DNA from 3 places in the Duganella paludis genome. Region 3 is predicted to be linked to each of the others. Evidence: predicted binding sites of a transcription regulator. Region 3 holds the regulator's gene; each other region holds the start of a gene.
The links. Region 3 encodes sigma-54, which starts transcription at its own class of promoters, with help from an activator protein. Its sites were predicted from a motif close to TGGCANGNAANCTGCTTT; they were not measured.

Region 1 (2,266 bases), 1.8 Mb from region 3:
TACGGCCGGAGGTGGAGACCAGCACGGTGCGGCTTTTCAGGTCGGCGAGGCTTTTCACGTCGTCGTGCGTCATCATGCCTTGCAGTTCGCTCTGGAAGCTGGCGGCCACGGTGGTGATCGGCACGCCGGTCTCCACGCTCTTCAGCACCTGCAGGTCGTAGCCCATCAGGAAATCGGCCTGGCCGCTGCTGAGGATCTGCACGCCGTTGACCTGCGGGCCGCCCATGCGGATGGTCACATCGAGTCCATGCTTCTTGTAGTTGCCGGTGGCGACAGCCTGATAGAAGCCGCCATGTTCGGCTTGCGCGTACCACGAGGTGAGGAAGGTGACTTTGTCGGCGGCCAGCGCGGGGGCGCCGAGGCACAAGGATAAGCAGAAGGTAAGGCAGGAGCGTAGTCGCATGATGGTCTTCCAGAGAGCGTTGATAACGCGCCCGCAACCGCACCAATCATGAAGAGCATAGCGCTTCTTGAAGGTGCGCACTGGCGCAGCTTCAAGAGCAATTTCCCCCTGCGGCTAACCTCAGGTGAACGCTTATACTCTTGCCCTTGTGTGATGCAAATCCTGTGCCACCGCTTTTGCCCGTGCGCGGGGCGGTGCGCGCACCATGGTGATGCGAGCGATATCGATATTGGTGCGGCAGCGCCTTAATCATGTGCTTTTTCGCTGGCCTGGAATTTGCATCGACAGGCGGCGAGAGTATAAGCGTTCAGCGGCCGCCCAGGCCTGCAGGGAATTGCTCTTGAATCCTTCATCCATTCAAGAGGAACGCTTATGTACGCACTCAAAGAACTGAACAAAGAAGCCCGTATGGGCACGCTCGGCACCGAAACCGGCAAGCGCGAAATCCGCCGCATCGATCTTTCGGACTTCAACACACGCAAGGCGCAGATCGCCGATGAGCTATGGGCTGCATCGGTGGATGTGGGATTTTTCCAGGTGCGCAATCACGGCATCGATCTGGATAGAGTGCGCGCGGCCTTTGCGGCGGCGGAGTCCTTCTTCGCGCTGCCGGATGCGGTGAAAGCGCAGTACCCGCTGCGCAAGGCCGACAACGCCGGCTGGGAGAGCAAGGCGCAGGTGCGGCCATCGACCGGCACCGCCGATCAGAAAGAGTCGTACCAGATCACGCGTCCGCATATGAGTGTGCTGTGGCCGAGCGAGGAAGAGCTGCCTGGCTTCCGCGCGACCATGCTGGAATTCGAATCGCAGTGCTGGCAGGTCGGCATGCGCTTGTTGTCCTGCTTTGCCGACAAGCTGGGATTCGACAGCGATTTCTTCACCAAGGCGCACGATCCGCAGCAGGCGAGTTACCAGAGCACCTTGCGGCTGCTGCATTACTACGCCATCGACCCATCGATCAAGGACAAGCTGGGACTGTGGCGCGCGGGTGCGCATACCGACTTCGATTGCCTTACCTTGCTGTTCCAGCAGAAGAACCAGAGCGGGCTGCAGGTCTGTCCGGGCAAGGAGATGGATGCGCAGGAGTGGACCAGCATCGAGCCGGCGGACGATGTCATCACCTGCAATATCGGCGACATGCTGATGCGCTGGAGCGACGATCAGCTGCCGTCGAATTTCCATCGCGTGAAAAACCCGCTGCCGGATGAATACCTGGGGCCGCGATACAGCCTGGCGTTCTTCTGCCAAGCCAACCGGGATGTGATGATCGAAGGGCCGGGCAAAAAATACCCGGCCATCAGCGCCGACGACTACCTGAAGCAGCGCGTCGCCGCCAACTTCAAAGCGTATTAATACGTCGTCAGCGGCGAAGGCTGGCCGGCCTTGAAGGTGAAGATGGTTACTGGCGATTGCTTCATGTCGCCTTTGGCGTCAAACGCATAAACGCCGGCCACGCCTTGATACGAACCGGCGCTGATGACCGCCTGTACCTTCTGCGCGTCGATCGAATTCGCTTTCTGCATCGCTTGCGCGTACATCATGACGGCGTCGTAGTAGGCGGCCGCGTACACATCGGCCTCCTGCTTGAAGCGCGCCTTGAACTTGGCCTTGAAGGCCGGGCCGGTCGATGCCTTGTCCAGGATCGCGCCACCCTGCGAGCACAGGACGTTGTCGGCCACCGCATCGCCACCGAGCTTGCCCATTTCGGCGGTGCAGATGGTGTCGCCACCCAGCAGCTTGGCGTTGATGCCCAGCTGTTTCATTTGACGTGCCATCGGCGCGGCCTGTGGCGCATAGCCGCCGAAGAAGATCGCTTCGACCTTCTTGGTTTTCAGCTTGGTCAGGATGGAGGTGAAGTCGAAG
Region 2 (2,266 bases), 120 kb from region 3:
GGTACACAGGCAGTAGTCGGCCTTGATGGTGCCGAGCTGGTTGGTGCCGGTGTCCTTGTAGGTCACCGTCACGCCCTTGCCGTCCTGGCGCAGGGTCTGTACTTCCGCCTTGTAGCGGATGTTCTTGCCGACGCGTTTTTCAAACGCCTTCGGAATCGCGTCCATGCCGCCGACCGGCTGGAACATGGTGGCCTGCATCGGAAAGTCGTGCACGGCGGTGTAGACATTGCCCAGCTTCGAGGCCAGCAGGTCCTTGAAGCCCAGCGGATCGGACGGCGTGCCCGGTCCCGGCGACAGGCCGGCGCCCGGATTGACCGTGAAACCACGGCCGCTGCGGCCCTTGTATTGCAGCTCGCCCGGCGTCAGCGCGCCTTCGCGCGCCAGGTAGTCGAGCAGCAGGCGCTGGTCGTCGGCGGTGAGCTCCTGGTCCAGCGCATGATTCTTGACCGACTTGGCCAGCAGTTCGGCCACGTGGCCGCGCATGTCGGCCTTGATCTCCTTGACGCGCATGCGCTTGCCGGCGAACGGCCCGGCGTTCTCGGAGTAGACATAGGCGTGGTCGTTATCGTTGACCATCACCTCCAGCGGCACCTCGAACAGCTTGGTGTAGTGCAGCGTCGACTGGTGGTGCAACGGAATGCGCCATGGACCGTGGTTGATGTAGTGGCCGTCGTCGAAGGCGCAGGTCTGCTTTTCGCCACCGAGTTCGGTCAGGCTGAAGCCCTTGCGGGCGGTCTGGCAGCGGCCGCCGGCGAAGGCGCGCGCCTCCAGGATCTGCACCTTGTAGCCCAGCTTCTCCAGCTCGAAGGCGGCGGTCAGCCCGGCCAGCCCGGCGCCCAGGATCAGCACCTTCTTGCCCTTGCCGCTGCCGCTCAGGGCCGGCGGCGCCGAGGCGGTGGATTCGATGCCCATGCCCCACGCGCTCATGGTATTCAACAGCAATCCCGTACCGCCGACAGCTGCCGCGCGATACAGGAAGTCCCTCCTCGTAAATGAGCTAAACGATTTATACTGTTTTACGTTTTTACTATCCATCTGCTTCCTCACCAGTCTGCTGAAAGATCCTTGGGCGACTTGCTATCCCATAGTTCCCATCTAGCAATTGGCGTGCCACAGCATGACCAGAAAATAAAGACGTTTCGCAGCTCAGGGCTTCCCTTACGAAACTAGATAAACAATATAAAACAATGTTTGTTCACACGTGTCAGCGCCGCCGTCCGGACACGCGGAAATGCGTGACCGGACGGCGGCGGTGAACAGACTTTATTTGAAGGACGGTCAGGCGACCAGGCTGCGCGGGCTCTGCGTAGTGCTACGTAGCGCCGTTGCGGCAAGCGCCATTTGGGTGCGTGGCAGGCGCGCGATCTCGGCCGCCGACAAGTGCTGGTGCGCCGCGCTGGCGTCGGCCAGGTGGCAGGCGTGGAACTGCAGCGGCGCGGCCGGATCGAGGAAGTAGATCGTATCCAGGTTGGCCGGATCGTAGGCCACCCGCACCGGCCATGGACCGCGCGTGCGCGCCCGTTCGAACCAGCGCTCGTCGATGGCGCGCGTGCAGCAATAAAGACTGTCGAACAGCGCGATGCCCTGGCTGGTGACGGTGGCCTGGGCCACCGGCATCAGGCTGCAGCGGATCAAGTGTTCGGGATAGATCTTCAAGCCGCCGCCGCGATGCTCGCGGCCCCAGTCCCACAACTGCAAGGGCGTGGCGCCGCTGGCGTGGGCGCATTGCAGGCGGCTGTTGTAGTACAAAATACAGTCGACCACGATGCGGGTGAACTGCTCGATATCGAGCACGCCGTCGAGCCGCCCCGGCGCACCGGCCTGCGCCGGCGCCAGCAGGCGAAAGCGTTTTTCCAGCACGGCGCGCCAGTCGTCGGGACCGCTGTCCGCCGCCACGCAGCGCAGATTGAAGTTGTTGAGCAAGGTGTCGCCGCTCCAGCCCAGCGTCAGCGCCGCGTTGGCGAACAGCGCCTCGGGCAGGTGGCGGCAGGGCCACTGCTCGGCCTCGATGCGGCGGCCGAACTGCTGGCTGAAGCGCTGCTTGTCGGCGCTGCAATTGGCCAGGGCCAGCATGCCGTGTGTCCACTGCACCTCGCCCAGGGCGACGTACACGCCACACACCATGTGGCTGAAGCAATCGGTCACCAGGTAGACCAGCGGCCGGCCGATGGCCTGGTTGCGGTCCGCTCGCGACACCAGCTGCACCTCGGCGCGCACCGCGTCCAGGTAGAAGCCGGCGCCGGGGCGGCCCGGCGGCAGTGCGGTC
Region 3 (2,266 bases):
TGGTGCATGACGTGTCCCTGCAGGTCGAGTGCGGCGAAGTGGTGGGCCTGCTCGGCCCCAACGGCGCCGGCAAGACCACCTCGTTCTACATGATCGTCGGCCTGGTGCCGTCGGACGCCGGCAGCATCGACATCAGCGGCACCGACATCTCCTCGCTGCCGATCCACCGCCGCGCTTCGCTCGGCCTGTCCTACCTGCCACAGGAAGCGTCGGTGTTCCGCAAGCTGACCGTGGAAGAGAATATCCGCGCCGTCCTCGAAATTCAGAAAGTGGACGGCAAGCCTTTATCCAAGGCTGCCATTGATGAACGGCTGAATACCCTGTTGGCCGATTTGCAAATCGAAAAGCTGCGCGAGAACCAGGCGCTGTCGCTCTCCGGGGGCGAACGCCGCCGGGTGGAGATTGCGCGCGCCCTGGCCACCAATCCGCGCTTCGTGCTGCTCGATGAACCATTCGCCGGGGTCGACCCGATTGCCGTGATTGAGATCCAGCGCATCGTGCGCTTCCTCAAGGAACGCGGCATCGGCGTCCTCATTACCGATCACAATGTGCGCGAGACGCTGGGCATCTGCGACCGCGCATATATCATCAACCAGGGAACGGTGCTGGCCTCCGGCCGTCCGGACGACATCATCGCCAACGAATCGGTGCGTCGTGTCTACCTGGGTGAACATTTCCGCATGTAACCCTCAATGAAACAGTCTTTGCAACTGCGCACGTCGCAGCACTTAGCGTTGACGCCCCAGTTGCAGCAGTCGATCCGGCTGCTGCAACTGTCGACGCTGGAGCTGCACCAGGAACTCGAACAGCTGCTGACCGATAACCCGCTGCTGGAACGTCTCGACGATCCGCTCGACCACTCGCTGCGGCTGCTGTCCGATGGCGCCATCAACCAGCAGGCGCCGGTCGGCGAAGCGCCGCCCGAAGGTCCGCCCAACGAAGCACCGGCCGCCGAGGCCGACGCCTACGACGGCCCGGCCGCCGACACCGAGAGCACCACCGCCGAAGCCGATATGGACTGGGGCGACGCCGGCCGCAGCAAGAACAGCGACGACGAGGAATCGCGTCCGCAACTCGAAGCCCATCACTGCACGCTGCGCGAGCACCTGATGGAGCAGATGCGCGTGACGGTGCTGGAAATGCGCGACCGCGCGCTGGTCGAACTGATCATCGATGCGCTCGACGAGAACGGCTACCTGGAGGAAGCGTTGGAAGAAATCCACGCGCGCCTGCCGGAAGAACTGGAAGTCGAGATCGAGGAACTGCAGACGGCCCTGAGCCTGCTGCAAAGCTTCGATCCGATGGGCGTGGGCGCGCGCAACGCGTCCGAATGCCTGGCGCTGCAAATCAAGCGCTTGCCGGGCGTGCCGATGGTGACGCGGCGCATGGCGCTGGCCATCGTCGAGAACCACCTGACCTGGTTCGCGCAGCGCGATTTCAACAAGCTGAAAAAGACCCTGCTGTGCGACGATGAAGACTTGCGTGAAGCGCAGGCCGTGATCCGCCAGTGCAATCCGCATCCGGGCGCGGCCTTCGCGTCCGACGTGTCGGACTATGTGGTGCCGGACGTGATCGTGAAGAAATCGCGCAACGGCTGGCAGGTCAGCCTGAACAACGACGTCATGCCGCGCCTGCGCGTGAACGCCATGTACGCCAACTTGCTCAAGCAGGGCAAGGGCGAGGGCGCCATGGGCGCGCAATTGCAAGAGGCCAAGTGGCTGATCAAGAATATGCGCCAGCGCTTCGATACGATCCTGCGGGTGGCGCAAGCGATAGTAGAAAGACAAAAGAACTTTTTCTCGCATGGCGCGGTTGCCATGCGGCCCCTTGTGCTTCGCGAAATTGCTGATACACTGGGTTTACACGAGAGTACTATTTCTCGGGTAACAACTCAGAAATATATGCTGACCCCGCATGGCATGTTTGAGTTGAAATATTTCTTTGGTAGCCATGTCGCCACCGAAGCGGGGGGTGAAGCAAGTTCGACGGCGATACGTGCATTGATCGTGCAACTGACAGGAGCAGAAGACCCGAAAAATCCTTTATCCGACAGTAAGATTGCGGACATGCTGGGAGAACAAGGCATGGTGATTGCGCGGCGAACTGTTGCCAAATATCGCGAAGCTCTCAAAATCCCACCAGTCAGCCTCCGTAAATCTTTGTAGTTACTTGGTTCCTGCGCGCCCGGTAGCAAAGGGCACCGCACTAACCGTTAGAAGCGACATTATCTTTAGGAGTGTGTATGAATCTCACCATCAGTGGACAT

Region 1: a site for sigma-54 is predicted at 669-686, ahead of ACXZ1M_RS08115 (isopenicillin N synthase family dioxygenase). Genes of this name have one in related genera too.
Region 2: a site for sigma-54 is predicted at 1,096-1,113, ahead of ACXZ1M_RS16535 (flavin monoamine oxidase family protein). Genes of this name have one in related genera too.

Annotation. Positions count from the first base shown of each region.
Region 1 is NZ_CM136922.1:1,811,340-1,813,605, reverse strand. It holds gene ACXZ1M_RS08120 (ABC transporter substrate-binding protein) at 1-403, opposite strand, end outside; gene ACXZ1M_RS08115 (isopenicillin N synthase family dioxygenase) at 776-1,756, shown strand; gene ACXZ1M_RS08110 (branched-chain amino acid ABC transporter substrate-binding protein) at 1,753-2,266, opposite strand, start outside.
Region 2 is NZ_CM136922.1:3,731,384-3,733,649, reverse strand. It holds gene ACXZ1M_RS16535 (flavin monoamine oxidase family protein) at 1-1,035, opposite strand, end outside; gene ACXZ1M_RS16530 (Mu transposase C-terminal domain-containing protein) at 1,279-2,266, opposite strand, start outside.
Region 3 is NZ_CM136922.1:3,609,195-3,611,460, forward strand. It holds gene lptB (LPS export ABC transporter ATP-binding protein) at 1-686, shown strand, start outside; gene ACXZ1M_RS16030 (RNA polymerase factor sigma-54) at 693-2,165, shown strand; gene hpf (ribosome hibernation-promoting factor, HPF/YfiA family) at 2,243-2,266, shown strand, end outside.